Thiorhodovibrio winogradskyi: one gene and its partner. The protein of the gene in region 1 interacts with the protein of each later gene in a pairwise test. Links are inferred from orthologs where the notes say so. Each region holds a gene or a part of one and is shown on either strand. Other genes may lie near its edges.

The links.
Region 2: the proteins of acpP (region 1) and bioH interact in binary tests that used the Escherichia coli proteins (3 or more experiments, as listed by UniProt). The link is inferred for Thiorhodovibrio winogradskyi from one-to-one orthologs.

The regions. Positions count from the first base shown.
Region 1 is NZ_CP121472.1:393,728-398,688, forward strand. What follows is about bases 958-3,867. They hold acpP (acyl carrier protein), read left to right. Parts: upstream 958-2,249; coding sequence 2,250-2,486; downstream 2,487-3,867. Other genes in these bases: fabD (ACP S-malonyltransferase), read left to right, coding at 958-1,411; fabG (3-oxoacyl-ACP reductase FabG), read left to right, coding at 1,401-2,144; fabF (beta-ketoacyl-ACP synthase II), read left to right, coding at 2,878-3,867. In the rest of the region: Thiowin_RS01995 (beta-ketoacyl-ACP synthase III), read left to right, coding at 1-388; more of fabD, read left to right, coding at 449-957; more of fabF, read left to right, coding at 3,868-4,116; endolytic transglycosylase MltG, read left to right, coding at 4,166-4,961. UniProt on the Escherichia coli protein: Carrier of the growing fatty acid chain in fatty acid biosynthesis.
Region 2 is NZ_CP121472.1:1,282,932-1,299,658, forward strand. The notes cover bases 8,185-11,183. They hold bioH (pimeloyl-ACP methyl ester esterase BioH), read right to left. Parts: upstream 10,061-11,183; coding sequence 9,308-10,060; downstream 8,185-9,307. Other genes in these bases: bioD (dethiobiotin synthase), read right to left, coding at 8,185-8,386; bioC (malonyl-ACP O-methyltransferase BioC), read right to left, coding at 8,397-9,311; bioF (8-amino-7-oxononanoate synthase), read right to left, coding at 10,050-11,183. Also shown: Thiowin_RS05880 (hypothetical protein), read right to left, coding at 1-705; Thiowin_RS05885 (hypothetical protein), read left to right, coding at 1,076-1,525; Thiowin_RS05890 (FHA domain-containing protein), read left to right, coding at 1,745-4,042; Thiowin_RS05895 (vWA domain-containing protein), read left to right, coding at 4,164-5,324; Thiowin_RS05900 (GGDEF domain-containing protein), read left to right, coding at 5,778-6,671; Thiowin_RS05905 (tellurite resistance TerB family protein), read left to right, coding at 6,829-7,617; more of bioD, read right to left, coding at 7,688-8,184; more of bioF, read right to left, coding at 11,184-11,324; biotin synthase BioB, read right to left, coding at 11,321-12,340; Thiowin_RS05935 (ComF family protein), read left to right, coding at 12,501-13,190; dapB (4-hydroxy-tetrahydrodipicolinate reductase), read right to left, coding at 13,204-14,028; Thiowin_RS05945 (alpha/beta fold hydrolase), read right to left, coding at 14,130-15,017; pyk (pyruvate kinase), read right to left, coding at 15,004-16,452. UniProt on the Escherichia coli protein: The physiological role of BioH is to remove the methyl group introduced by BioC when the pimeloyl moiety is complete. It allows to synthesize pimeloyl-ACP via the fatty acid synthetic pathway through the hydrolysis of the ester bonds of pimeloyl-ACP esters.

The DNA of each region.
Region 1 (4,961 bases):
TCAGGTTCCTGCTGGCATTGGTAACGGCGGCACGGGTTCGCCTTACATGGAAATGAAGGGAAATGAGGTTTTTCGCGTCGCCGTGACAACGCTCGGGCGCATCGTTGATGAGGCACTGGACGCCAATGGCATGGAACGCTCGGATATCGATTGGCTGGTTCCTCATCAGGCAAACTTGCGCATCATCCAGGCCACCGCGCGCAAGCTCGATCTGGATATGGAGCAAGTGGTTGTCACCGTTGGTAAGCACGGCAATACCTCGGCCGCTTCCATCCCGCTCGCGCTCGATCAAGCGGTCCGCGATGGCCGCATCCAGCGCGGCCATACCTTGCTCATGGAGGCCTTCGGTGGTGGCTTTACCTGGGGATCCGTGCTGGTGCGCTATTAGGCTGGGGCTGCAAGATTCGATTCTTTCTTCATGTCCGCGACAAGTTTCAGTGAACGACCGATGAGTACCCGACTGGCCTTTGTATTCCCCGGACAGGGTTCGCAATCCGTCGGCATGTTGAGCGAACTGGCGGGCGCGTTCCCGCAGGTAAGCAAGACCTTTGCCGAGGTCTCGGAGGTGCTGGAATGCGACCTGTGGTCGCTCATCAGCGAGGGGCCTGCTGCGGAACTCGACAAGACACAAAATACCCAGCCCGCGATGCTCGCGGTGGGCGTTGCCACGTGGCGCTGCTGGCGCGATAGCGGTGGGCCCGCGCCCGAGGTCATGGCGGGCCACAGTCTGGGCGAATACACTGCCTTGGTCTGTTCCGGGGCGTTGGAACTAACTGACGCCGCACGTCTGGTCGCCGAACGCGCCCGTCTCATGCAGGAGGCGATGCCAGCTGGTGCCGGTGCCATGGCCGCCATTCTGGGGCTTGAGGACGAACAGGTGCTGCAGCTGTGCGCTCACCAGGCAGGCGAGCAGGTGCTTGAGGCGGTAAACTTTAACGCGCCCGGTCAAGTGGTCATTGCTGGACAGCGCGAGGCCGTCGCAAGAGCTTTGCCCGCGGCCAAGGCATTGGGCGCCAAGCGGGCACTGCTACTCCCGGTTAGCGTACCATCGCATTGCGCGCTCATGCGCCCCGCGGCCGAGCAACTTGAGTCTGTCTTGGCTGGATGCCCGATGCGGATGCCCGAAATTCCGGTCGTTCATAATGCCAGCGTCTCGGCGGCGTCGAATCTTGAACATCTTCGCGAGCTGCTTGCACAGCAACTCTTCCGGCCGGTGCGCTGGGTGGAGAGCGTTCGGTTAATGGCCGGGCAGGGCGTTGAACGCTTTATTGAATGCGGGCCAGGCAAGGTACTCGCGGGTCTGGGTAAGCGCATCGACAAGGCGCGCCCAACCACAGCGATTGTGGACGTGGTGACGCTCCAGGCGGCCATCGAGGAGCTATCGGGTGAGGAGGCATTGGCTGATGGATAATGAAATTGCACTGGTAACAGGTGCGAGCCGAGGAATCGGTCGCGCAATTGCCCTTGCCTTGGGTCAAGCCGGGGCGCGGGTTGCCGGCACCGCGACAACAGAGGAGGGCGCGCGGCGCATTCAACAGGAATTGGCCGATCAAGATGTCCGTGCTTTGGGTTTGTGCATGAATGTGACGGATAGGCTGAGCATGGATGCGGCACTCGCGCGCATCAGCGCGGACTTCGGTGCCAGCCCTTCGGTTTTGGTCAATAACGCTGGCATCACCAAAGACAACCTGATGATGCGCATGAAAGACGAGGAGTGGGACAAGATTATCGCCACCAACCTGAGCGCGGTCTTTCACCTCACCAAAAGTTGCATGCGGGCGATGACCAAGGCGCGTCATGGCCGCATTATCAATATCACCTCGGTTGTGGGCTTCAGCGGCAACGCCGGACAGACTAATTACGCCGCCGCCAAAGCCGGCTTGGTCGGGTTTTCCAAGTCGCTCGCACGCGAGATCGGTGGGCGTGGCGTCACTGTTAATTGCGTCGCGCCCGGCTTTATCGCGACCGATATGACGAGTGCCCTGCCAGAGGCCCACCGGGATGCGTTGCTTGCAAACATTCCGCTTGGGCGGCTTGGTCAAGCCGAGGAGGTTGCCGCGGCCGTTGTTTTTCTGGCGTCGCCACAGGCTGGATACATCACCGGCGAGACCCTGCACGTCAATGGTGGCATGCTGATGACCTAAGGTTGCAAGAGCCGGTTTTTTCGGCTTTCAACCTGGGGTTTTTGTCTCTAAAATACCGCGACCCTCGATTCTTGGGGGTTTCATTCACTGGAGGTTTGTCAAACAATGAGCAGCGTTGAAGAGCGAGTCCAAAAAATTGTTGTCGAACAGTTGGGCGTCAAGGAAGAGGAAGTCACCCCGGAGGCTTCCTTCGTTGACGATCTCGGTGCTGATTCGCTCGACACTGTCGAACTGGTCATGGCACTCGAAGAGGAATTCGAGACCGAAATTCCCGACGAGGACGCCGAGAAAATCACCACCGTCAAACAGGCAATCGACTACATAAATGCCCACATGGGGTAAATCGCGACTCGGGGACAACCTCCTTCAGACTGAATCCGGGCGTTTTGTCATTTCATCCATGTGGCTATAAGTGTCCATGTGGATGTCACTGCGGCCCTGTCGCTGAACGGTACAACTGATCTGGCTGTGATGTTATGCTAGTGCTGTTGGCCTGTTGTCGGTCTGGTATTGAGTCAGTTGGTTGTTCACGTGTTCAGATGTTCCCTGTTTGGTTTCCCCTTTTTGGTTGTCTAGCTTGCATACCTGGCTGGCATGTCCGGCTCGATGTCTCGCTTGGGCACCAAGAAGGTCCAACTAATTTAGTGCCCTATCCGTGCACATTAGCCTGGTTTTCCAATGGTCATCCCGCACATGGGGCATTGGCGAGCAGGAGTGAGTGAAGAGGTGATACATGTCAGGTAGAAGGGTTGCCGTTACCGGCCTGGGTATTATTTCCCCTGTCGGGCTCGATATCGCCTCAGCCTGGGACAGCATCTTGAATGGCCGCAGTGGCATTCAGACCATTACGCACTTCGATGTGACGCCCTTCAGCACGCGTTTTGGTGGTCCCATTTATAACTTCGACGCAACTGAATATGTGTCGAAGAAAGACCTCCGCAAAATGGATGCCTTTATTCATTACGGCATGGCGGCGGGCATTCAGGCGATTACTCACTCGGGGCTTGAAATCACCGACGAGAACCGTACCCGAATTGGCGTTGCCGTTGGCTCTGGTATCGGTGGAATCACCGGTATCGAGAACAACTATGGCAATTATCTCAGTGGTGGGCCGCGCAAGATTTCGCCCTTCTTCGTGCCAGCCAATATCGTCAACATGGTAGCCGGAAACCTGTCTATTAAGTATGGTCTTAAGGGGCCAAATTACTCCATTGTCTCCGCCTGCAGCACGGGCACCCATAACATCGGTGAGGCGGCGTTGATGATCCGCCATGGCATGGTGGATGTGATGATCGCCGGTGGGGCGGAAATGGCGACCTCTCCCGTGGGCCTTGGTGGTTTCGCGGCCGCGCGAGCGCTTTCGACACGTAACGACGATCCCGAGGGCGCCAGTCGCCCTTTTGACAAAGAGCGCGATGGTTTTGTCCTCAGCGATGGCGCCGGTATCATGGTGCTGGAGGAATACGAAATGGCGCGCGCGAGAGGGGCCACCATACATGCCGAGATCCTTGGTGTCGGCATGAACTCCGATGCCTACCACATGACTGCCCCGTCCGAGGACGGTCAGGGTGCCTGCGATTGCATGAAACTCGCGCTTGCCGATGCCGGCCTGAATCCGGAGCAAATCGACTATATCAACGCCCATGGCACTTCCACCCCGGCCGGCGATATCGCCGAGGTAAAGGGGGTCAAACTCGCGTTGGGGCAGCACGCCAAGCAGGTGGCGGTGAGTTCGACAAAATCCATGACTGGACACATGCTTGGCGCAGCCGGTGGCGTGGAAGCGATTTTCTGCGTGCTTGCCCTGCGCGATCAGGTCGCGCCACCCACGATCAACTACACAACACCTGACCCCAACTGCGATTTGGACGTGGTGCCCAATCAGGCACGCGAGATGCCGATACGCTACGCGCTCAGCAATTCCTTTGGCTTCGGTGGTACCAACGGTACCTTGATCCTTAAGCAGGGTTGAGCGTTTTGAGCCGCGACTGCCGATATGAGTCGCGTTTTGGCGGGCGCTGATGAAGAACACCCTGATTGCTCTGCTGTTACTGGTCGGCCTCGGTGCGGGGATAGGTTACTTTTTTTGGGAAGATTATCAGCATTTTCTGGTAACGCCCATCGCCTCAAGTCGTGTCGATGCGCAGGACGACGCGGTGATTCTGGAGGTGCCGCGCGGGGAGGGGCTGCGCGACCTCGCCAGCCGACTGCAAGCCGATGGTCTGATTGACAATGCCCATTATCTGATTGCGCTTGCCTACAATCGCCGGCAGGCGGATCAAATCAAGGCAGGCGAATATGCGCTAACGCCTGAGATGACACCAGGGCAACTCCTTGATCTACTCGTTTCCGGTCGCTCCATCCAATACCCGGTTACCCTGATCGAAGGACGAACCTTTAGTGACGCCCTCGCGAGCATCGCCGCCGAACCTGAGTTCAAGCACGAACTTCAGGATCTCACCGATGCCGAGATACTTGCCGCGCTTGATCTCGACATTGAACATCCCGAGGGTTGGTTTTTCCCCGATACCTATTTATTCCGTCGCGGAGCAAGTGACATCCAGGTGCTGCGTCGGGCGCACGAGCGCATGCGTGAAGTCCTTGATGAAGAATGGGGCAACCGCGATGCGGATCTTCCGCTGACATCGCCCTACGAGGCACTGATTCTTGCCTCTGTGATCGAAAAAGAAACCGGCCTTGGCAGCGAGCGCCCGGAGATTGCCGGCGTCTTTGTGCGTCGCTTGCGCAAAGGCATGCGGCTGCAGACGGATCCAACGGTGATCTACGGCCTTGGAGCCGAGTTCGACGGCAATTTAA
Region 2 (16,727 bases), 900 kb from region 1 along the record:
CTGTTGGCGATACTGATCCTGCCATTGCAAGAGTTTGCCCACGGCTCCATCGAGGCGACGGAAGTTCTCGCCAAATTGCACACCAAGCTTGTCGTTGAAGTCGCGAATGACCTCCTCGAGTGCGGCGACCAGTTGGCGCGAGCCCAGTTCGCTCAACTGCGCGGCAAAATTGTCCATGCCCTCAATCAGGCGCAGGTGATGGGTCTCCAGGGTCTGGTTAAGGCGCTGATCCAAGCCTTGCAGTCCGTGATTGATCGCCTGAGTGGCGGCCAGTTGCGCCTCGGCCAGTTCAAGCTGGCGCCGGTCGAGGTTCTGCCCGGGCTGTACCTGTGCGCCACTAGCCCTGGTGACGGACCCGGCGCTCAGCACCAGCACCAAGCGCAGCACGGCGCTCAGCGCAATGCCAATAATACTGGTGATGAAGGCGAGCTTGAGTCCCTCGAGCAGGGTCGGAATGCTGTATTCCACCTGACTGACATCGAACTGCAGCAACCCGATGGCAATGCCAAGAAAGGTGCCAAGGATGCCGAGCGTGGTCAGCAGTGTTGGCATGCTGAGCGCGAAGGCGCTAGCATGGCCGCGCGCCGTGGCGACCAGTGCAGCGGCAAACATCGCTAACAGCAGGAGTGTGAAGATGCCGATCACCACGATGGGATCGAGCTGATTGAGGGTGGTGATTAGACCAAGGGCGATGGAATCAAACATAATAAACCCGCTCTGGTGCCAGTGAGATGCAGCGAAAAGACCAGGCCTCTGCAGAACTCGCGCTTGGGGTTGTGCCTGTGGTCTCGCGCCTTCTAGTCGATGCCAAGCAGCTTCAGTGCCAAAAAAGAAAAGATACTTTTTAACAGAGGGATGGAGGGGTTTGTTGGTGCTGATCGCAGCGCCGGATGCGCGCCTGCGCCGGAGACTGTCGAGACCTTGACGTTCTTTGCTCCGCGACTGCCTTCCAACCGCCTGTCTCGACGCCAAGCGCTTGAAGCGACAAGGTGTTGGCAATCCGTCTAATGATGAACAAACGGCTCTGGGCTATAATTGAAGTAACAGACCGTCGCAAGCATGGGAGGGCCTCAAGATGATAGAAGCGCCCATTTATCTACCCTTGGCTCCAACCGGGCGCCCAACCGGCTCCGAACGCCTCGGGCTCGGCCAGGTTGCCGTGCGCCCAGAAACCGCCCGCGCCCTCAATGCTCCTGAGGAGGGCAGCGCAAAGGCGCCCTTCTCTGAGCGACAGGCTGCCATCGACTCAAACGCCGCTCAGCAGCAGCCAGGTAACCTCCTGCAGGCCGCGCAAGCGAACCGAAGTTTTGTCGAACTTGGCGCCCGCGCTCGGGTCGCTGCCAGTCGTGAATTTGGCGGTGACTCAGGCGACGAATCAGACCAATCCCTCAATTTCTCCGCAGTCGGTCGCGGCGATGAAGAGATGGCCGCTGCCAGCAGTGCAATGCGCCACTGCGTCGAGGTGGCCGTTCGGCTTGCGCTTCAGTCTGAAGAACCCCACCGGCAATTCAATATCCTGGTCTGATCGCCAAGGTCAGTCCGAATCGGACGCCAGCTTGGCCGAGCGGCAGCTTTTAAACGAGAGTTTTTTGTCGGAATTCGCTCGTCAGAGCGCGCACGGAATTGAAACTCCCCGTCCTCGTGCGCGAGATTCGGTCGAGGAGTCTCCTCGATCTTTTCTCTTTACTGCGCTGCATCATGCGATAATTTGTGCTCTGACTTGCGGTTTAGCAAAGGGGGATGCGTGGAGCAGCGGACTCTCGAGCTGGAATTTCGAACCCGGCGTAGCGCGATCGGGCGCGTTGTCCTGACACCCGTGAATGACTGTGTGATCGGTTGCGGACAAGACGCGAGTCTGCGGCTGTTCGACGACTCGGTTGCCGAACGGCATGCCCGCCTGTCTTGGTGCGACCAGGGCCTTTTCGTTGAGCCCCTTCAGGGCGCTCCCGTGCGGATCAACGGTGATGCAATCACCACGGCGGTCCCCGTTGGGCATGGCGATTGGCTGATGCTGGGTGCGATCTCCGTGCAAATTGCCTGTCCAGCTGTCATGGCTGGTTCGGCCCCCTCTGCAAATCACGGTGTATCCTCCCCGGCGGCCGAATCGACGGAGATTATCGTCGGTCGCTCGCCTGATTGCGGGTTTGCAATTGATTCACCGGCAATTTCCCGACGTCATGCACGGATTTCCATCCGTGACGGGCGGGTCTGGATCGAGGATCTGAAAAGCACCAACGGCACCTCCATCAACGGCCATCGAATAAAAAAATCGGTGGCGCTGCGACCAGGAGATCGTGTTGGTTTTGGTAGCCTAGTGTTTCTGTTTACCGGTGAGGCGCTGGACCCTTGCGAGGAAGGTCATCGCATCCGTGTAGAGGTGGCGGGTCTGACGCGCGAGGTCAAGGACCGCAAGACTGGACAGCCGCGCCGACTGCTCGATAATATCAATTTGTGCATCGAGCCAGGCGAGTTTGTGGTCATTTTTGGTACCAGCGGATCGGGAAAATCAACTCTGCTGGACGCGCTCAATGGCCGAAGACCCGCGACATCGGGCACCGTGACCTACAACGGCATCAATCTTTACTCCGCCTTCGATCTTTTTCGCTCTGGCATTGGCTACGTGCCTCAGCAGGATATTGTCCACCGCAAAATCAAGGTCAATTCCGCACTTCGTTATACCGCGCGGCTGCGGTTGCCCTTGGATACCAGCCGGGCGGAGATCGACCAAAATATCGAACGCGTTCTTGACCGGGTTGGGTTGCTTGAAAAGGCCGAGCTTTCGGTGGATACGCCTGAACCTCTGAGCGGTGGGCAATTAAAGCGGGTGAGTTTGGCCGTCGAGCTGGTCGCCAACCCCAATATCCTGTTCTTGGACGAGGTGACCAGCGGGCTCGATGCCGGAACGGACAAGCGGATGATGCGTTTGTTCGAGGGGCTTGCCGAAGATAATAAGACCGTGGTGTGCGTCACACACTCGCTGGAGAACATTGATGCCTGTCATCTGGTCGCGCTGCTGCATGCGGGCTGCCTTGTGTACTATGGCCCCCCCGATCAAGCCGCCGCCTATTTTGGGGTTGAGCGCCTGTCGGATGTGTATGAGCGACTTGAGAATGAAGATGCCAAGACCTGGGAGGCTCGTTTTCGTCAATCTTCCCAATACCGGGACTATGTCGCCAGTCGACAGACGTTGTCCGATGCGGATCAGTCGCCGGCCAACCCAAATCAACGGCCCGCGCGTCAGCATGCCGGTCCGCGCGGATGGTTTGGGTTGCGCCAGGCTGTCACTCTGACGCGTCGCTACGTCGATTTGCTTTTGTCGGATCGACTCAATCTGGCTGTCCTGCTGCTGCAGGCGCCGCTGATTGCGCTGGTTGTCGGAGCGGTTTTCACCACCGAGGGCAGTCTCGCGGAACGCGCCGCGGCCGAGAGCCAGATTGCTTTCGTGCTGGTACTCTCGGCGATCTGGTTTGGCTGTATCAACTCGGCGCGCGAGATCGTCAAAGAGTTGCCCGTTTATTTGCGCGAGCGCTCGGTCACGGTGCAAATCCCCGCCTATCTGATGAGCAAGCTGTTGCCGCTCGCGCTGCTTTGCCTGCTGCAATGCGCGAGTTTTCTGGCGATTGTCACCGCGATGATCGATTTTCCGGGCGCATTCCTTGATCGTCTGGCCGTGCTTTTCCTGGCTGGGCTTGGTGCCAGCGCCATGGGCTTGGCCGTGAGCGCCTTGGTCAATAGCAACGACAAGGCGATCGCGGCGTTGCCGTTGCTGCTGATCCCTCAATTTATTTTGTCGAATTCGGTGGTTGATCTCTCCGGTGTCACAGAGACCTTTGCCCAGATCGGCGTCATTGCCTACTGGGCTTTGGACGCAATGCGAGCTACCCTAAGCCCTGAGTTGCTTGATTTGTCTGGTCAGAATGGCAAGCCAGTGATTGCTTTGGTCGCGGATTGGGCGTCGGGTCTGCAGGCGCTTGGCGCGCAAACGGTGGGCTTTTTGCTGCTGACTGTTTTTGCTTTGAAGTTGAAGGATCGTAAGCTTTAGCGGGCGCGGATCCTTCCCGCTTTGTATCCCTTAACCATGACTTCAATCGTGATGCAATTGCAAATGTTTTCCAGTAGGTGTTCCAACAGGTGTTCCAACAGGCGATGATCGGAGGTATCAAGTGAAATCTGTCTCTTTGGCTTTTTTACCTGGACGCACGTCGCATCTGGGGCTGGCGTTTGTCTTGCTGTTTATGTGGATGTTTTTGGGGGCAGGCTTTGTCCATGCCCAAGGGTTGGGCTATGGCTTTGCGGCACCGGGAGGTTATGGGCTGAAAATATATCGCACCGACTACACGCTCTACCCATTTGTACAAGTTTATCTGCGCACCTTCGATTCCCAGATGCAGCCGCTGGTTAATCTGAATGAACGCAACATCGGTCTCATGGTCAAGGGGCGCACCTATGACCCGATGAAGCGCCAGTATGGCATTCAATCCATTCGCCAGCGCGAAGAAGCGACTCGCAGCATTTTGATTATCGATGCGAGCGGGTCCATGGCGGATGATCCCTTCGAGGAAACGCTCCGCGCGGCGATTCGCTTCATTGAGAGCAAGCGCCCCCAGGATGAAGTTGCCGTGCTGGCTGTGCGCGACACCAAGGAAGGCTATGAGGTGATCTCGCAGTTTGAGCGAGACGAACGGGCACTTGCGCGGCGCATTGCCGATATTCGTGCCGATGGTATGCAGACCCGGATCTACGATAGTGTGGGTGCCGCCCTGCAGATGTGTGGTATGGCCTCGCAGGGCACTGAGGTCGGTTCTGGCAGTTATGTTGTGTCATGCTCCATCCTTGTGTTTTCCGATGGCAAGGATGAGGGAAGCTCGATCACGCGCGACGAACTGATGACACGCATTTCCAGCTTGCCAATTCCCGTGCCCATTTATTCCCTGGCCTATTCTCAGGTCGAGCCAACTTATTTCAAGAACCTTGAGGCGCTGTCAAAGAACTCCTTTGGTATTTACTACCTGGTCGATGAAACCGGCAATCGCATGCAGCGGGTGGTCGAGGAGATTCAAAACATCCTACAGAGCGATTATGTGTTGACTTTTCGCTCCTATGTGCCAGTGGATGGTGAAGCGCACAACTTGAAAGTCGGCGTGGAGTATCCGAGTGGCAGTGGAAAGTACGTCTATGACGACACCACTTTCGAGGCTATTCAGCCGCCTCCCATTCCAGCGATCGATGCAGCCATATCGAGCTTGAGCCAGAAAATTCCGGCGTTGCCTGATGGAAATCCCTACTGGGAAAGACCTTCAGCGCCGGTTGCATCAGGCGAATGATCGCAGGGGCAGATCGATCCTAAAGAACCTGCGAAAGATGTAACACTTCGTCCGGATTAGGCGAATGGTGGCGGGTACCTTGTTATCCGCCATTTTCATCGAGCAAGTGCGAGTTTCTTTTAGCGCGCAACACTAATTGGAGTGATCTTGGGTCTAGGAGTGATCTTGGGTCCGTTGCACGTTGATTGGATGCTTGAGTTGGAAGCGCTGCAACCGTTTTCGAACAAGTATACAACCGAGTCGTTCGGTGCCAACTGATTCCTTCCTGCCATGAGTAATTTACCGAACAATAATACAAGCGCACTGGTTTCGTCGTTCGGTAATCTTATTTCTGCGTTTAGGCGATATGGTCATGGAGAGCCTTTGTCAGGAACTGGTTATTGAGCTCTTGAATTATCGCATTGTCCCATTCTCAGATACTAAAGAAACATCAGACCCGAAGCTGAGTGCATTATGCTTTCAAATACTTGCTATTCGCTTCTTCTTATTGAGGGCAAGGAAGATGAATTTCTTCGTTTCAGGGCGCTGCTCGCGGATAGACCAGGGAAGGAGTATCGCCTGCGACGGGTTCGCACGGTCGAGAGCGCTGAAACCCTGATCCTGGAGTCCGGGCCGCATAGCTTCGATCTCTGTCTGCTTGCGGATGATGCTGGTGATGATGACAATCTTGAATTTATTTCAGCCCATAGCATGGACTCTGAGTTTCCGCCCATGGCGTTGTTGACTCGTCAGACCAACCCAGATCTTGAGCAGTTGGCACTGGATGCCGGTGCGATGGATTGTCTGCAAACCTCTGAGTTGAGCCCTGCTTTGGTCGAGCGATCGATTCGCTATTGTATTGCGCAGCATTCAGCCAAACTGGAATTGGTTAAATTAGCCACGACAGATCCCCTGACCGGGATTTTGAATCGCCGAACCCTATACGATCTTGGCGATAAAGAGTTTGATCGCGCCACCCGTTATGGCCACCCGCTAAGTTTGGTGCTGATTGGTGTGGATCATTTCAGGGATGTGAATGATACCTTTGGCTATCAGGTTGGCGACAAGGTGCTTAACTCTGTCGTGTCAACTGTCCTGGCGGCGATCCGAGAGACGGATATCTTTGGCCGCTTTGGCGGGAGCGAGTTTCTGTTGATTCTTCCGCACACCGATTTAAAGGGCGCCTCCCTGCTTGCCGAGCGCCTTGGCATCGATATTCAAGGCCAGCCAGTCATTCACGACGGTGCTGTGATCGACATCTCCCTCAGTTGTGGCGTGTGTGCATTGTCAGATCAAGTCGAGTTTTTTGACGAACTCATTGTTGCTGCTGACCGCGCACTGTATCGGCAAGAGCCCGGGGTTTCATAGCACGGCTCGGATTGGCTGTGACTCTAGGCTCGGGGGTCCGAGTGAGGGCGTGCGCGGTCAAGGTGGACATTGCACGGTGGCTGCAATCGGAAAAACCGTGTATAAGCCTGTTGCCGGAATCATCCAATACCACACTTCATCACGGGAGATCGCCAGCATGGCCAATTTTGCTGATTTGCTTGGATCCGTCATTCAGAACAACCTTGGCCCATCGGGGCAGCAGCGTATCGGCAATGCGTTGCAGGATTTGCAGGCTAGCCTGGGGCAACTGAGCGGTGGTGGCGCGGCTGGTGCTGGCATGGGCGGCGTGCTCGGCAGCCTGCTCGGCGCGGCTGGCAATTCGCTGGCGGGTGCGTCGCAAAATCCGCTTCAGGCCGGTGGCCTTGGCGCCGTGCTGGGGTCCTTGGTCGGTGGCGGCGGGCAGTCCGTCAAAGGCGCGCTCTCGGGCGGGGCTTTGGCCATGATCGCGGGCGTGGCCTACAAGGCGCTGATGAATGCCAACCAGGGCGGGGGGGCGCAAGCGCCTTTCAGCGGCGGCAATCTGCCCTTGGGGTTACTGCCACCGCAAACGCCGGCCGAGGAGCAGGTGGTGGAGCAGAAAACCCAGTTGATTATCAAGGGCATGATGAACATCGCCAAGTCAGATGGAGAGATCAGCGGCGGGGAGATTCAGCGCATTCTGGGTAAGGCGCAAGAGTCTGGCCTGGGTTCGGAAGAACAGGCGTGGATGATGGCGGAGATGAGCAAGCCGCTGAATCTCGATGCCTTTGTTGCCGAGATCCCCAATCAGGAGGTGGCCGCCGAGATCTATGCCGCCTCCCTGCTCGCGGTCGAGGTCGATACCGACGAGGAACGTGAATACCTGCGTCAGTTTGCCGACAAGACCGAACTGCAGCCGAGCGTGGTACAGATGATTCACCAGACCCTGGGAATGCCCGCTGTTTAAACCAAGGTCGCTAGAGATCCGGTGCGCTCTTCGCTTAGCACCTGGCTTAGCACTTGGCTTAGCACTTGGCTTAGCACTTGGCTGGCAGGGGAGCACAGTCGAAATAGCTGGCGACGGCCTCGGGTTTGGTGTTTGGCAGATAAGGGATGCAGCCAAGGCAGGGGGCCGTGATGCGGGATTTTAGCGTGGCGATGTTGGCCTCGACGGCCAACATCTCGGGCTCGGTCTGGGTGCCGACCCAGCCAGCGAGAGTGCAGCCGTCGGCGGCGATGGCGGCGGCGCTCAGCAGGGCATGATTCAGGCAGCCGAGCCGCAGGCCGACGACCAGCACCACGGGCAGGGGCTTGGTGTCGCCAAGCAATACGGGTAGATCACGCACCATGAGCTGCTTGCCAAGGGGGACATGCCAGCCACCGACGCCCTCGACCACCAGCCAGTCGGCCTGCGTGCTCAGCCAGCGGTAAGCGGACAGAATGCGCTTGGTGTCAATGGGCTGTCCGCTTTGTTCCGCCGCCAGATGGGGGGCGATGGCGGGGGCGTAAGCGATGGGGTTGACCTGGTCGTAGGGCATTTGCTGGCTGCCAGCGGCCTGCAGGGCAAGGGCGTCGGCGTTGCGCAGGCCATCTTTGGTGGGGGTACAGCCGGAGGCAATGGGCTTCATCCCCAGGGCGCTGTGGCCTTGGCTTTGGAGGGCGCGCAAGAGTCCGGCAGCGATCAGTGTTTTGCCAGCGCCGGTGTCCGTGCCGGTGATGAAAAGGCCTTTGCTCATCCGCGTAAGGTTATCCAGAAAGGGAGCGGCGCTGGATGGCGCTGACGGGGATGGCGATGCCCTGATCCGTCACCCGCTGCGCGGGCGCTTTCTCTGCTGCCATCCATGCTTGCCCATAGACGACCTCCCAGGTGGAGGGCAGGCGATCATCCTGGCGCAGCCGCTCATAGGCGGCGGTCATCCGGCGCAGGCGTTCGCGACTGGTGAGCCCGCGTTGGCGGCCCCGCAGCCGGTTTTGGGTGCCGAGGGATTTCATGTCAGCCATCAGGTCGGTGACAGTTGCGTAGGTCAGGGTCAAGTGCTCGCAGTCCATGACCGGATCGGCAAAGCGTGCGCGCACCAGCATGTCGCCAATGTCGTGCATATCAATAAAGGTTGATACATGCGCGCCGCCGTCGGCCTCGGCCCAGGCGCGGCGCAGTTCGATCAGGGTGTCCGGGCCGAAGGTGGTGAACATCAGCAGCCCCTTTGGTCGTAACACCCGGTAAAGCTCGGCGAAGCAGCCGCTGAGGTCGTTTGACCACTGCAGGGTGGCGTTGGAGAAGACCAGATCGACGGAATTGTCCGCCAGCGGCAAGCGGTCGATGTCACCACAGAGGGTGCGTGGGCGGTTGCGCCAGTGGCCACGGCGACGCGCGCGTGCGAGCATGCCAGTGGCAAAGTCCAGGCCGATGACCCGGGCGTTGCGATAGCGGCGGCAGAGATCATCGAGTGCCAGGCCAGTGCCGCAACCAAGGTCCAGCACGGTGGCGGGTTGCAGGCGCACATAGTCCAGGCGTTCGAGCAGGCGTTCGCCAATTTCGCGCTGAAGCACTGCGGCGGCCTCATAGGTAGCCGCCGCGCGCTCGAAGGAGCGGCGCGCGGCGGTTTTGTCGATCTGATTGCCCGAGTGCGCGGGGAGCCGCGGACTGGGTGGCAGGCTCAAGTGGCCACCTCGGCAAGAAAGGCATGGATCAGATCGCTCAAGCGTTGGGCATGGGACAGGAAAGGCGCATGACCGGCACCGGGCAGACATGCGACGCGCGCTTGCGGATGCAGGATGGCGATGCGCTCGGCCACGGCGGCTGGTACCAGGGTGTCGCGCTCGCCAAAGAGCCACAGCGTGGGTTGGCGGATGTCTGGCAGCGGGCCACGCAGATCCTCGTCTCGCAGCAACTCGAGCCCGATGCGCAGTGCCTCGGGCTTGGCGTCAGGCGCACTGTTGAGCGCCTGGCGGAGTTGCTTGAGCAGTCTTGGCGCCTCCTCGCTGCCGCGTACCTGCAGCGTCAGAAAGCGCTGCAGGGTGGCCTTTGTGTCTTCGAGCAGAGCGGCGTGAAACTGTGCCAGCGTTTCCTCCGGCATGGCGACCCGCCAGTCGATGGCGCGGGTAAAGCGTGGGCTGGTGGCAATGAGAATCAAGGCACGGACTCGCTTGGGTGCCTGGCGCGCAGCCTGGAGTGCGATCAGGCCGCCAAGCGACCAACCTAGCCATACCGCCTGCTCGGGCGCTTGGGCGAGACAGGCATCGGCCCAGTCGGGCAGGGCACTCCAGTCGGTCTGCCAGTCGGCACCGGCATGGCCGGGCAGAGCCAGAGGGATGCGTTCGCGTCCAGCGGCCAGGCGATCGGGCAGGCTGGACCAGATGGCCGGGTTCATGCCCCAGCCGTGCAATAAAACCAGGGGATCAGGATGCATCTGCCCGGTGCTCCTTGTTTGGGTGATCAGTGTTCGGTAGTGCCGCCAGTGCCTCGAGCAGGCGCTCGACATCGGCGATCTGGTGACTGGCCGAGAAACTGATGCGCAGTCGGGCGTGGCCTTGCGGGACCGTTGGTGGGCGAATGGCCGGCACCAGCAGTCCGCGCGCCTCGAGCCGGTGGCTCCAGTCGAGCGCGCGCGCGGAGGCGCCGGCCAGGAGGGGTTGAATGGGCGTGACCGAGGGCATCAGCGGCAGACCAAGTTCGGCCGCGCCCTGACGGAAATGATGGACCAACCGGGCGAGATGTTCGCGCCGCCAGGGCTCGGCTTGCATCACTGACAGGGATGTCAGGCTAGCCGCCGCCACGGCGGGTGGAAGGGCGGTGGTGTAGATGTAGCTGCGCGCGCGCTGAATCAGGGTCTCGATCAGCGCTTCACTGCCGGCGACAAAGGCGCCAAAGGTACCAAAGGCCTTGCCCAGGGTGCCAATTAGAATAGGCACCTGTTGTTGCTCAAATGGGTCTTGCAACTCGGGTGTGGAGCGGGCACGAGCGGAGAAGCCAGCCAGTGTGCCGCGTCCATCCGGTCCGATCACACCCAGGCCATGCGCATCGTCGATTAGCAACCAGGCGCCGGCCTGTTGTGCCGCTTGCGCCAGCTCAGGCACGGGTGCCAGGTCGCCGTCCATGCTGAACACGCCGTCGCTCAGGATCATCGCGGTGGCTTTGTCGGTTCCGGTGCTGGCCAGCAGGCGCCGGAGATCGGCCGGGTCCGCATGGCGATAGCGGCGCATGCGCGCGCCACTCAAGCGCGCGCCGTCGATCAGCGAGGCATGATTGAGTCGGTCGCACAGAATCTGCTCGCCATGCCCGGCCAGGGCACTGATCACCCCCAGATTGGCCATGTAGCCGGTGGAGAACAAGAGCGCGCGCGGTCTTTGGGTGAAGTCGGCCAGGGCTTCCTCAAGCTGATGATGATAGCGGCTATGACCATTGATCAGATGCGAGGCACCACTGCCGACGCCGAAGTCGCTGGCCGCGCGCGTAAAGGTTTCGAAGACTCGCGCATCGTTGGCCAGGCCAAGGTAATCGTTGCCGCAGAAGGTCAGCAGGGTGCGCCCATCGACCTGCATCAGCGGTGCTTGGGGGCTCTCGCACAAGCGCCGGCGCCGATAGAGCTGGCGGTCGGCGAGTTCCGCAAGTTGCGAGCAGAGTACACGCTCACGATGAAAGGGCGCGGGTTCCGCGCTCGGTGGGACTGTCATTTGAAGCAGCCACCGGGCTGGTCGCGTCCTTCGGGCGGCATGGCCTCGAATGCGAGCCCCAGTCGCTCAAAAAGCGCCATATCCCGGTTGGTGCCGGCATTTTCGGTGGTCAGCAGGCGCTCGCCATAAAAAATGGAATTGGCGCCGGCCAGATAGCACAGGGCTTGGAGTTCGTCGCTCATGGTCGCGCGGCCGGCGGACAGGCGCACATAGGAGGCCGGCATCATGATGCGCGTTGCGGCCACGGTGCGGACAAACTCGAAGGGGTCCAGCTCGGGCGCGGGCGCCAGTGGCGTGCCCGCCACCTTGACCAACAGGTTGATGGGCACGGATTCCGGATGCGCCGGCAGATTGGCAAGCTGGCACAGCAGCGAGGCGCGGTCGGCGCGCGACTCACCCATGCCGAGAATGCCGCCGCTGCAGGTTTTGAGGCCGACCGCGCGGATATGCTCCAGGGTGTCGAGCCGTTCCTGATAGGTGCGGGTACTGATGACTTGCCCGTAAAATTCCGGCGAGGTGTCGAGATTATGGTTGTAATAATCCAGCCCGGCGTCCTTGAGTCGCTGTGCCTGGGCGAGACTCAGCATGCCGAGGGTGACGCAGGTCTCAAGTCCCAACCCATGCACGGCCGCGATCATGGCGATGACCTGCTCGAGATGGGTGTTGCTTGGATTGCGCCAGGCCGCTCCCATGCAGAAACGGGTGGCGCCGCTGGCTTTTGCCGCGCGCGCGGCCGCGACGACCTCATCGAGCGACAGCAGGCGCTCGCGTTCCAGGCCGGTATCATGTTGAGCGCTTTGGGAACAGTAGCCGCAGTCCTCCGGGCAGGCGCCGGTCTTGATGCTGAGCAGGGTGCTGACCTGCACTCGATTGGGGTCGAAATGCTGGCGATGGGCCTGCTGAGCGGCGAATATCAGATCATTGAAGGGCTGGCTTAGCAGGGTTTCCGCATCCTGCCGCGTCCAGTCATGGCGCAAGTCTGCAGGGTGCGAGTGGGGTGCGAGATCCAAAGGCATGGCGGGAAATTCCGTGAATAGGCGCCTAGAGCAGGCGGCGTGGGAAGGGCCGCGTCTCGCGGCACAGGCAGATAAGCTTAAGGCTATCGGCGACCCTGTCAACCATCATGCGTCTTGGTGGTTGACAGCGGCCCGGCGACGGGGGAAGACGTTGCTCCAATTGGCGCTGAATAGCGCCTATCCACCGACTTGCGTGCTCTGCGGTGCCGCGGGTTTTGGCGAATTGGATCTGTGCCTTGGGTGCCTGGCTGATCTGCCGGACATTGCGCCGAGTTGCGGCTGCTGCGCGCTGCCGCTCCCGGCCGGCGCGCCGGATGGTATGCGCTGTGGAGGCTGTCAGCGTCAGCCACCGGCCTACGACCGATGCATTGCACTGTTTCGCTATCAAGGCGCGGTGACGCGGCTGATCGGTGACTTCAAATTCCGCCAGCGGCTGCATCTCGGCCGGCTGTTCGGTCAACTTCTGGCCGAAGCGGCCCGCTGGCAGCCGGATGTGTCCCTGCCCGAGTTGCTGGTGCCGGTCCCCTTGCATCCCTCGCGGCTGCGTCAGCGCGGGTATAACCAATCGCTGGAAGTGGCGCGGGTTGCCAGTCATGAACTGGGTATTGATGTGGATGGTGGCAGGATCGAACGCGTGGTCGCGACGCCGCCGCAGCTCAGGCTCGCGCGGGCGGAACGTCAGAGCAATGTGCGTGACGCTTTTCGTGTGCGACAGCCGCTTTGCGCGCGCCATGTCGCCATTGTCGATGACGTGGTCACCACTGGCGCCACGGTCGGCGAGCTTGCGCGCGTGCTGCGTCAGGCAGGCGTCGAGCGCGTCGATGTTTGGGCGGTGGGGCGAACACCCTGACGAATTAGGCGAATCATTCGGCGGCCCGCTTGCGCAGGCCGAGCACATCCTGCATGTCAAACAGGCCTCGCTCGCGTTCGCTGATCCACAAGGCGGCTCGGGTGGCGCCGCGGGCGAAGGTCATGCGGCTGCTGGCTTTGTGGGTGATTTCGATGCGTTCGCCTTCGGTGGCGAACCAGACGCTGTGCTCGCCAACGACATCGCCAGCGCGGACGGTGGCAAAGCCGATGGTCTGACTGTCGCGCGCGCCGGTATGGCCTTCGCGGCCATAAACCGCGACTTCATCGAGATTTCTCCCCAAGGTGTTGGCGATGACCTCGCCCATGCGCAGGGCGGTGCCGGAGGGGGCGTCGACCTTGTGACGGTGATGGGCCTCGATGATTTCGATGTCGGCGTCAGATCCCATGACCTGGGCGGCGAGTTCCAGCAGCTTGAGCGACAGATTCACACCAACGCTCATGTTGGGGGCCACGACCAGGGCGATGTCGAGGCTGGCCTCGCTCAGGGTCTCGCGCTGATCCGCCGTCAGTCCGGTGGTGCCTATGACCATGCGGCAGCCGGCGTCGCGGCACAGTTCCAGATGGTGCATGGTGGCCTTGGGGGAGGTGAAGTCGATGAGCACGTCAAAATCAGCCAGAACTTCGTCCAGATCGGGGCGAATGGGCGCGCCGACCGGGCCGATGCCGGCGACCTCCCCGGCGTCGATGCCGATGAGGCCACTGCCGGCCAGTTCGGTGGCGGCGCCGACGCGCAGGCCCCGGGTGTCATGCACTGCCTGAATCAGGGTGCGCCCCATGCGCCCGCCAGCTCCGGCGACGGCCACGCGAATCTCGGTCATAAAGATGCTCCTGTGCCTGTCGCGGCAGGCGTGGGTGGATGGGTTTGGATCGGGGGATAATCTGACCCCAAGGCACGCCGGTGCGTCAAGTGCGGGGGCAATCAATCATCCGTGAGCAGATCGCCCAGTATCCGCTCGCCAAAATGAATGGGTAGCGAGAAATGCCCTTGATCGGGCAGGGTGGTCAGGGTGGCGCCGGGCAGATGGTCGCGATACCAACGCCCGTGCGCCGCGGGCACAGTGGCGTCGGCCGCGCCGTGCCAAATGCGGATGGGCGCCTGCGCCTGGATGGCGTCGAAGGGGATCCGCCAGTCATGGGTGTAGAGATGCAGATCGCGCCGGGCGCCGGGTGCGCCCAGGGCCATGGCATCGCCGATGGTGCTGTTGAGGATGGCTTGATTCTCGCCCTCGGCCAGGGCGATGAGGTCGTTGGGCGGGAGGTTAAGGGTGCGTACCCGCTCAACCAGCCCGGGCCAGCGCGCGAGCACCCAGGGCGTGGGGCCGCCATAGACTTGTTGCGCCAGCCAGGGCAAGCGCCTGGCCAGGGCGAGACTGGCGCGCGCCGGTGGATTCATGGCGGCCAGCACCTCGGGCCGGTACACCGGGCCGAGCGGGCAGGCCAGGACCAGGGCGCTGAGTCGCTCGGGCAGGCGCCAGGCGCAGGCAACCGCGTAGGGACCGCCGCCAGACAGGCCAAGCAGGGCGAATCGCTCCAGCTGCAAGTGATCGGCCAGTGTGGCGAGATCGGCCGGCCAGTCGCGCAGTTCCCGCCCCGGCAGGTCGTCCGAGCCGCCATAGCCGGGGCGGTCCGGCGCGATCAGGCGCAGGCCGAGCGCCAATGCTGGCTGATGCAACAGCGCGGCCTCGCGCCCGGAACTGGGGAAGCCATGACAGTAGACCACCGGGCGTCCGTCTGGCTGACCGAATTCGTGCCAGGCGATGCGCCGGCCATCCGCGCCGTGGCAGGAGAAGAGGCTAGTGGCAGGCATGGGCGGCCGCTCGGTCAAGTTCAATCAGTTCCAGGCGATGGTTGCCGCAGGGGTGCTCGTCCGAGGGGCCCTGGGTCAGCAACACCAGCCCATCGCGAATCCCCATGTCACGCAGCCAGGCGCGGACGAATTCGCCCCACTCGGCGCGATCCTCGCGCACGTCGATCGGCTGAATGCCGTAGGAGAATTCCAGCGCCTGGGAGGTGGCGGGCAGCGGACTCAGGGCCACAATCCAGTGTGGTAACCGAAAGCGGGCAATGTTGCGCGCGGTGTTGCCGCTGCGAGTGGGGGTGATGATGACCTGTGGCGCGCTGCGCTCGGCGGTGTGGTAGACGCTGCGAGCAATCAGATCGACCGCGCGCAGGCTGCCACCGCTGCCATAGGCACCCAAGGCCTGGGCCAGGGCGCGGTTGTCGCGCTCGGGCTCGGTGGCGGCGGCGATACCGGCCAGCATGGCGACGGATTCAACTGGGAAGCGACCCATGGCGGATTCGGCCGAGAGCATCACGCAATCGGTGCCGCCGAGGATGGCATTGGCCACGTCGGTGGCCTCGGCGCGGGTCGGACGGCGGAAGAGCACCATGGACTCGAGCATCTGGGTGGCGGTGATGACCGGTTTGGCGCGCATGTTGGCAATTTCGGTGATGCGCTTTTGCGCGACGGCGATGTTCTCGATGGGAATTTCCACGCCGAGATCGCCGCGTGCCACCATGATGCCGTCGCTGGCCTCGAGAATGGCTTCCAGCTTGTCCAGTGCGTCGGCGCGCTCGATCTTGGCGATGAGAAAGGGCTGATAGTTGAGTTCCGCCGCCGCCGCGCGCACCGCTTGCATATCCTCGGCGTTGGCCACGAAGGATTGGCTAATGGCATCCACGCCCTGCTCGGCGGCAAAGCGCAGCCAGTCGTGGTCCTCCTCGGTGAAGGCGCTGATGCCAAGGTCAATGCCGGGCAGGTTCAGCCCTTTGCGCGAGCGCAACTCGCCGCCGGCGCGGACGTTGCAGACCACCTCGGTTGCGCTGACCTCCACGACTTTGAGCAGAATGAAGCCGTCGTTCAAAAATAGCCGGTCGCCGGGTTTAACCGCCGCGGGTAAACCTTTGAAAGTAACGCTGGCGCGTTCGACGTTACCGAGAATGTCCTCGGTGGTCAGGGTAAAGAGGTTGTCGCGCACCAATTCAACCGGCTCCTCGGCCAGGTCGCCAATGCGCATCTTGGGTCCGGGTAGGTCGCCCATGATGGCCAGGCGTTGGCCGGTGTCTTGCGCCGCTTGGCGCAGGCGCCTAATGCGCTCGGCGTGGGATTGGGGGTCGCCGTGGGAGAAGTTGAGTCGAGCGATATTCATCCCGGCTTTTAGCATCTGGCACAGGATCACTGGTTGATCCGAAGCGGGGCCGATGGTGGCGACGATTTTGGTTTTGTGCGAACGAAACTGCATGAGGGGTGGCGTTCCAATGGAAGTGAAGCAAGGATTGGTAATAAGGACTGGGTATAAGGTCCGGATTTTGCGAGTGAGCTTTTCGGTGCTCCGGGGGATTATGGCTAGGCCTCTGTCATAGCATGCCATCCTGATGTGACCGATTCGTCAATAGGTCAGTTGGTTTTTGGCAGATTTCTCTTTGCACCCGCATGGTTTTCTAGTATCTTACGGCCGAAACGCCTGCCGCTAATTCGGTGACTGACTCTCCCGCCTAGTTGATTCTTCCCCTCCTG